DNA from 2 places in the Brevibacillus sp. BC25 genome. Region 2 is predicted to be linked to the other one. Evidence: predicted binding sites of a transcription regulator. Region 2 holds the regulator's gene; the other holds the start of a gene.
The links. Region 2 encodes LexA, which represses DNA repair genes until DNA is damaged. Its sites were predicted from a motif close to CGAACATATGTTCG; they were not measured.
Positions count from the first base shown of each region.

Region 1: PMI05_RS07460 (YolD-like family protein) is a predicted target of LexA. The motif match lies at 1,974-1,987, and genes of this name have one in related genera.

Region 1 is NZ_AKIX01000028.1:252,802-256,226, forward strand. It holds gene PMI05_RS07450 (hypothetical protein) at 1-823, opposite strand, end outside; gene PMI05_RS07460 (YolD-like family protein) at 1,522-1,791, opposite strand; gene PMI05_RS31615 (hypothetical protein) at 2,065-2,196, opposite strand; gene PMI05_RS29600 (discoidin domain-containing protein) at 2,499-3,425, shown strand, end outside.
Region 2 is NZ_AKIX01000028.1:62,615-66,039, reverse strand. It holds gene PMI05_RS06505 (SOS response-associated peptidase) at 12-701, shown strand; gene PMI05_RS06500 (DUF4269 domain-containing protein) at 698-1,273, opposite strand; gene PMI05_RS06495 (DUF456 domain-containing protein) at 1,382-1,867, shown strand; gene lexA (transcriptional repressor LexA) at 1,918-2,541, opposite strand; gene PMI05_RS06485 (LysM peptidoglycan-binding domain-containing protein) at 2,704-3,042, shown strand; gene PMI05_RS06480 (DUF896 domain-containing protein) at 3,119-3,316, shown strand; gene crcB (fluoride efflux transporter CrcB) at 3,413-3,425, shown strand, end outside.

The DNA of each region.
Region 1 (3,425 bases), 190 kb from region 2:
TATCTTTCTGTGGTGTTAGTTGCATATAAGCTGGTGTTACTGCAATTGCATTCACCAATGCCGATGAACCTAGTTCAGATATTATAGCTCCTGTAGCAGCCTCTGTAATAGATTGCGAAATTGATTTATTACTCTCAAACTTGGTATCACCTTTAGAGAGATTAGCTGCGGCATCGTAATAAACATCGGCAGTTGATACCCCTAGTCCAATAATTTTCGATATTGGTCCTGGAAGGGACGAATTACCTAATAAGGCTTGTCCACCAGTTTCAACTGAGGTAGTTACCACTGTTCCAGCTGTAGCGCTAATTGCAGCTTCACTGCCTGCCTCCCCCCACGTCTTTCCAGTTTTAGGTGGAATCGGTGGGCCATGCATTACTCCTGTGTTATTCGATGTTTTGGTACTACTAGTCTTCGGTGGAATCGGTGGGCCATGCATTACTCCTGTGTTATTTGATGTTTTGGTACTACTAGTCTTCGGTGGAATTGGTGGACCATGCATTGCTCCCGTGTTATTTGATGTTTTGGTACTACTAGTCTTCGGAGGAATCGGTGGGCCATGCATTACTCCTGTGTTATTTGATGCTAGAGCTTGTTTAGGCACCGCATCTGCTAAATTTCTTGCGGCTTGACTAATGTCAACTTTATCTACACTAGCTTTTTGTACGGATGTCTTCGATGCGTTGGTATTACTTTGTTGGGTACTACTAGCAGTTTTGGATACTTTTTTTGCTGCTGCTGCAGCTTTGACCTCTAAAGCTTCGCGACGTGCTAATCTTGCATCTCTTCTGTCTTCATTACGTTCGCTACGAGATAATCCCATAAATACTCCTCCAAATACTTACAATTTAGCTTCAATATATTACTATCAATCTTATATCTTGATAAAGTTTAATGTTTCGACATTATTTCACTTAATTCGACAAAACGTTTTCGATTCTAATGGATTTCATATGATAAATACTCACCTGCATCATTCGACAAAACATTTCTAACGAAGCTATAATTTACGAAAACTCTGTGACAAATAAAGTATGTGAGCAATCATTTGAAGTGATGGAATATTGTAAATAAAGCACGAAAAATAACCCGCTCGGATTTATCTCTTGGCGGGTTGTTTGCTACTTTAATCAATTGGTACATACTATGCACGCCCGTTCGCTCGTTGCTTGGCGTTGTATAGATAATTGTTAAGGCGAACTTGGCATTCAGCTTTTAAATGCGACACGTTATAGAGGCATTCTTCTTGTCGGCCACGGACAGTCACAACTACAGAGTATAGAAAACCATCAGTTGTCCTTTGGATATGAATTTTCCCACCCATCCTCCCAAACTGGCTCCGATATTCGTGGTGTTTTCGCTCAGCCCACATCGATACGGTATCGAGCATGGGGCGGTATGACATTTTGAGCTGATCCTGATTAAGGCTTTCTGCATCCAGAGCTAGCGCCTTAAAAAGCATGCCGTATAGGATCGTTTCGTGTAGTATCTCTCGCCATTGGTCAGGTTGTATCATTGTCGCTACACCCGCTCTACCTGCAGTAATTTCTCGATTGGTACCCACCAGATCCCATCGACCCGAACAAGCTTGATTTTGTTCTCAATTTGGTCGATATCCTTGACTACTCCCCATTCTCTACGGATACAGTTCTCGTGCCAACTGACGTTGACCGCATAGTCTTTGCGTACGGAATCGTAAATGATGAAATACAATTCAGCCATCAAATCTGCATCAATCGGTAGCAACGGAGCCACCACATGCTCATAGTGATGTTCATACAATAAGGTCATTTGCAGTTTCCTCCACCAATCCAGCCTCGACCAGATCCCGAAGTATGTCAGGAGCGCATCTAGGACTCACTCCTGTGTGGATTTTGCTTATAGCTTTGAGATGCTTGGGGGTTAAAACCGGAACAGCTTGGTATTGACCTTCAACCACGATTTTGAGTGTCTCCACGTTAATCACCCTTTTGCGAACATTTGTTCTTATTCTATGCTGGATAATAAAAAAAGAAAAGCCCCACTTTTTAGTGGAGCAATAGCTCAATAGCTGTTTCAATTTATCTACCGTTGGAATGTCCGCCGCCACTCGATGTTCTCTTCACGCGCCAACGCTTCAAGCACCGTCATCACGTCTTCATGGCTTCGTCCGGTCTTTACGCATATCACATCAATGCTCGGAGGATTCGGTTTCATAGCTGAGTAGTTTCCGATCACCCGTAGGACCTATCGTTCGATATCAGACAACACACCTATCCCCCAAAAACAAGAATATGCGGAACATGGAACAACCAAAACATTTCTCAATAAAATGGGCAGCATGAGGTTTTTATTAATCATCTGTAAACTTTACAAGCATTTCACAATCTTTTGTTAAATATTACTAATATATTCTATATTATGTATTTTTTGTTTTGTGTTTTCCTTTTCCCTCCGTTATAGTAGCGATTAGTATATGGGCCTATGTACTTACTCTTATTATATTTTTGGAGGGTTTTATGAATTTAATTACTAAGTTTCTAACTTTTGTTTTTGCTTTTGCCCTACTCCTTACTGGACAGAATCTTGCTTTTGCTGAAGATCAATATTCTGATGATTTAGTTCCGAAATTAACTAGTAATACATCTGCCCCTCCTATTGTTATTGAAGAAGACAATTACTTTGCTCCATACGCTGGCTGGAAAGTATTTGACGATAATACTGATTCTTTTGCAAGTTGGTACACTTATCTACTACCATCAGATGCGGAAGGTCATTTTGTTATTGTTGATTTCGGAGCTGGTAATACTAAAAAAGTGCAAAAAATCAATATTAAAGGGTATCACATCTCATCCTCAAGTAAAGGTAGCTCAGTAAAAGATTGGAAATTTTATGGTTCCAATGATAAAACTACATGGACATTACTTTCCAATGATACTTACCCAAACGTAGTGACAACACAATCCTATGAGTTCAATAATGATACTTCGTATAGATATTACAGACTTAATATCTTAAACAGCTATTTTGATCCAACTGGGAAAACAATTGGTCTGAATGAACTAGAATTGTTTGAAAAATCTTCTACTACTCCCATTGATGAACCTGTCCTATCAGGAACAGCAGGCAACGCTAAGAACACTCTATCTTGGGACGCTGTAACTGGAGCAACAGGCTACATCTTGAAGCGCTCAACAACACCTGGTGGCCCGTACACTACAATCGCATCTAATGTCACAGGCACTACCTACACCGACACTGATGTTACAAACGGAACTACCTACTACTATGTAGTGACAGCGATTAATGATGATGGGGAAAGTGGAAATTCAAATGAAGTGGCTCTTACACCAACAGATACGACCACACCAACCGGCAACCGTGCATTGTTAGTCATCTCTTTAACAGACGGTAGCACTCGGGAATATGACCTATCCATCAACATC
Region 2 (3,425 bases):
AGGGGAAAAGCATGTGTGGCCGTTTTACTCTCGTAACGAACTTGGAAAAATGGAAGGAACGGTTCCAAATCGAAGTCATTCCATTTGATGCAAAGCCACGGTACAATATTGCACCGGGTCAGTTCATTCCAGCGATTATTGCTGATCGCGGCGAGCGACGTATGGGTCAGTTGAGATGGGGGTTAGTGCCGTCGTGGGCTGCCGATGAGAAGAGCAGCTACAAAATGATCAATGCGCGTTGCGAGACATTAAATGAAAAGCCCGCATTCAAACAGCTTTTCGCCCGAAAGCGATGCATTCTTCCTGCTGACAGCTTTTATGAGTGGATGAACGGCATCACAGGGAAGCAACCGATGCGGATCATGTTGAATACCGGGGAACCATTTGCTTTTGCTGGCTTGTATGATACGTGGACGAATCAAGAGGGAGAAAAAGTACATACCTGCACGATTGTTACGACAAAGGCGAATGAGCTCATCGAGAGTATACATGAGCGAATGCCTGTCATCTTAAAGAAAGATGATGAGGACTTGTGGCTTGATCGGGAGAAGTATGATCGGTTGCAGCTCCAGTCGCTGTTTACCCCCTATGATTCCAGCGAGATGATGGTGTATCCGGTATCCACTAAAGTGGGAAGCCCCAAAAATGATGATCCTTCCTGTATTCAAGAAGTAGAGATCGGTTCTTTGTTTGAAGATTAATCCTTTCGTAGGAGCTGAACTCTTTGGCGTAATTCCTGTTCGGTTAACGGCTCCAAATGCAACAAAGCCTCGTATGGATCATCACCCGGAATATGAAAGTATTGAGCAAATGCAGGCTCTGTTTTGATGCCGCTTTGCTTCAGAGCTCTGATATGTTGGTACGCATCCAAGCCTCCTATGTCTAACAGTCGTTCTTCGATGTCCATATGACGATAGGCGTTTTGCTTTTCGACAGCTACCGGTTGAGCAAACAATTCAAACCAAAAGTCAGCTGTGAAAAACGAAATAACGCACGTGGGAGTACTTTTTACATCTAGGTGTGTCACTTCAAATCCGGGCAAGCAGCCAAATGCTGTACGAACTGCCTGCACAAACTGTTCCAGATCATGACTCTCGCAAATAATGTCCAGATCGCTTTGCTTGACGTCAATGTCTAATGGGATGGTTCCGGCAAGCACTGGACGATAATCGGATAGTACCTCCATGATGTGCGTCTGTTGAATCGCTTCCCACGCCGCTTTTTGGCGCATCGTTCCTCTGCTCAAGTAAGAGAGATCATGCCAATTTCTCAAGAGACTACCTCCATGTCTACTTTCTTTTAAAATAGTTTAGACAAAAGTGAATAAGTACGCAACGAAATCGGTAATCACTCGTATACCTAGATGAAGGGAGTGTAGTAGATGGAAATATTTTTGTGGGTAGTGGTTGTGTTATTGTTCTTGCTAAGCATCGCAGGAATTTTTTTACCAGTTTTACCTGATACGATATTACTGTGGGCGGGCTTTTTGCTCTATCACTTTTTCATTGCAGATCCAGGAGCGGGATTGCCCGCATCCTTTTGGTGGGGAATGGTCGTTCTAAGTATTCTACTTTATGGTGCTGACTTGCTCACGAACATGTACTTCGTAAAAAGGTACGGAGGGTCCAAGTGGTCGTCCATTGCTGCTGCGGTTGGAATTATCCTCGGGATCTTCGTATTCCCACCGTTTGGTATGTTGATCTTGCCGTTCGTATTCGTCGTCCTCGTAGAGTTGATGGTGCAGAAGCAGTCGATGGAGCGAGCAGTGAAAGCGGGCGTAGGCTCACTGATCGGATTTTTGGGCAGTGCGGTCGTAAAAGTCATATTGCAAGTTACGATGATCATCTGGTTTTTTGTCGCCAGATAACATACGGAAAACGAAAAGGACAGCCGAGGCTGTCCTTTTTTACGTGGAAATTAGTGAATGAGTCGATATACACCGATGACTTTACCGAGAATGGTGACATGCTCCAGAATGATCGGTTCCATCGTGGCATTTTCCGGTTGGAGACGGAAGTGGTTCTTTTCTTTGAAAAATCTTTTGACGGTTGCTTCGTCTTCTTCTGTCATGGCTACGACAATGTCACCATTGTTCGCTACGTGCTGTTGGCGAACAATTACGTAATCTCCGTCGAGAATCCCGGCATCAATCATACTGTTCCCGGAGACGCGCAGCATATAGACCTTGTCAGAAGTCACGATATTGTCTGGAAGCGGGAAGTATTCTTCCACATCCTCAATGGCAGTGATCGGTTGTCCAGCGGTTACTTTTCCGATTACTGGCACACGGACGACAGAGTCTTCGAAATTGTCTTGAAAACGATCTTCATCTGATAGCAATTCGATGGCGCGAGGTTTGGTAGGATCTCGACGAATGAGGCCTTTTTTCTCTAAGCGTGCCAAATGCCCATGTACCGTTGAGCTGGAAGCTAGTCCAACAGCCTCCCCAATTTCACGTACAGAAGGAGGATATCCTTTATCACGAACTTCCTTTCGTATGAACTCGATGATGGCTTGTTGTCTACTCGATAATTTTGACATAGAAAGACACCCCTGATTTCTCGAACATATTTTCCTATATTATACCATGGGAGCTTGCGTTCGACAAACATAAGTTCGATTCTTTGTTGACATGAACATATGTTCTCATTTATCATGAGGTTACAAGTGATCAGAACGTATGTTTGTGAGGAGGCCATTATTATGAATTCATCGACAGAACAAAATCGTTTCGAGAAAAAAGAAGAACGTCGTGTTCGTTTTGGTATCACGAGAGGACAAGCTCTCTTGTTTCTTATTACATTTACTCTCTTTTTTTACTTATTGACCGAACTAGTGTTTGCTTCTTCGCCAATGGAGGAGCCACAAGGTATAGAAGTAACCGTACAATCTGGAGATAGCCTATGGTCGTTAGCTGTTCAATACAATGCAGATCAGCATATGGATGTTCGCGACTATATAATAGAAATTAAAGATGCGAACGGTTTAGAGAGCAACAGGATTTACCCAGGTCAGACTCTCATCCTTCCTGATACTCCGTAAGTGTTCGGCTGTCTTGCGGGATCATTCGAATGTGGTATAATGAAGCGGCACTACTACAGAGTGGGAGGAACCAGCAGTGGTATCTGACGCAGAAATTAAACGCATTAACGAATTGGTCAAAAAATCTCGCGAAGAAGGTTTGACCGAAGAGGAAAAGCTCGAACAAAAAGCATTGCGCCAAAAGTACATTGACGCTGTTAAGCTTTCATTGAGAGCAAATTTGGATTCCATCCGTTATGTGGAAGACCTTGAAGAAAATAAACCAAAACAGTAAGATAACAATTACTGATACGACAGACATCCTCGCTTGACGCTAGGGTGTCTTTTTCTGTGACATACATAACGCTTTGATATTCAGGGAGGGAAAGCGATGGCGTGGATAG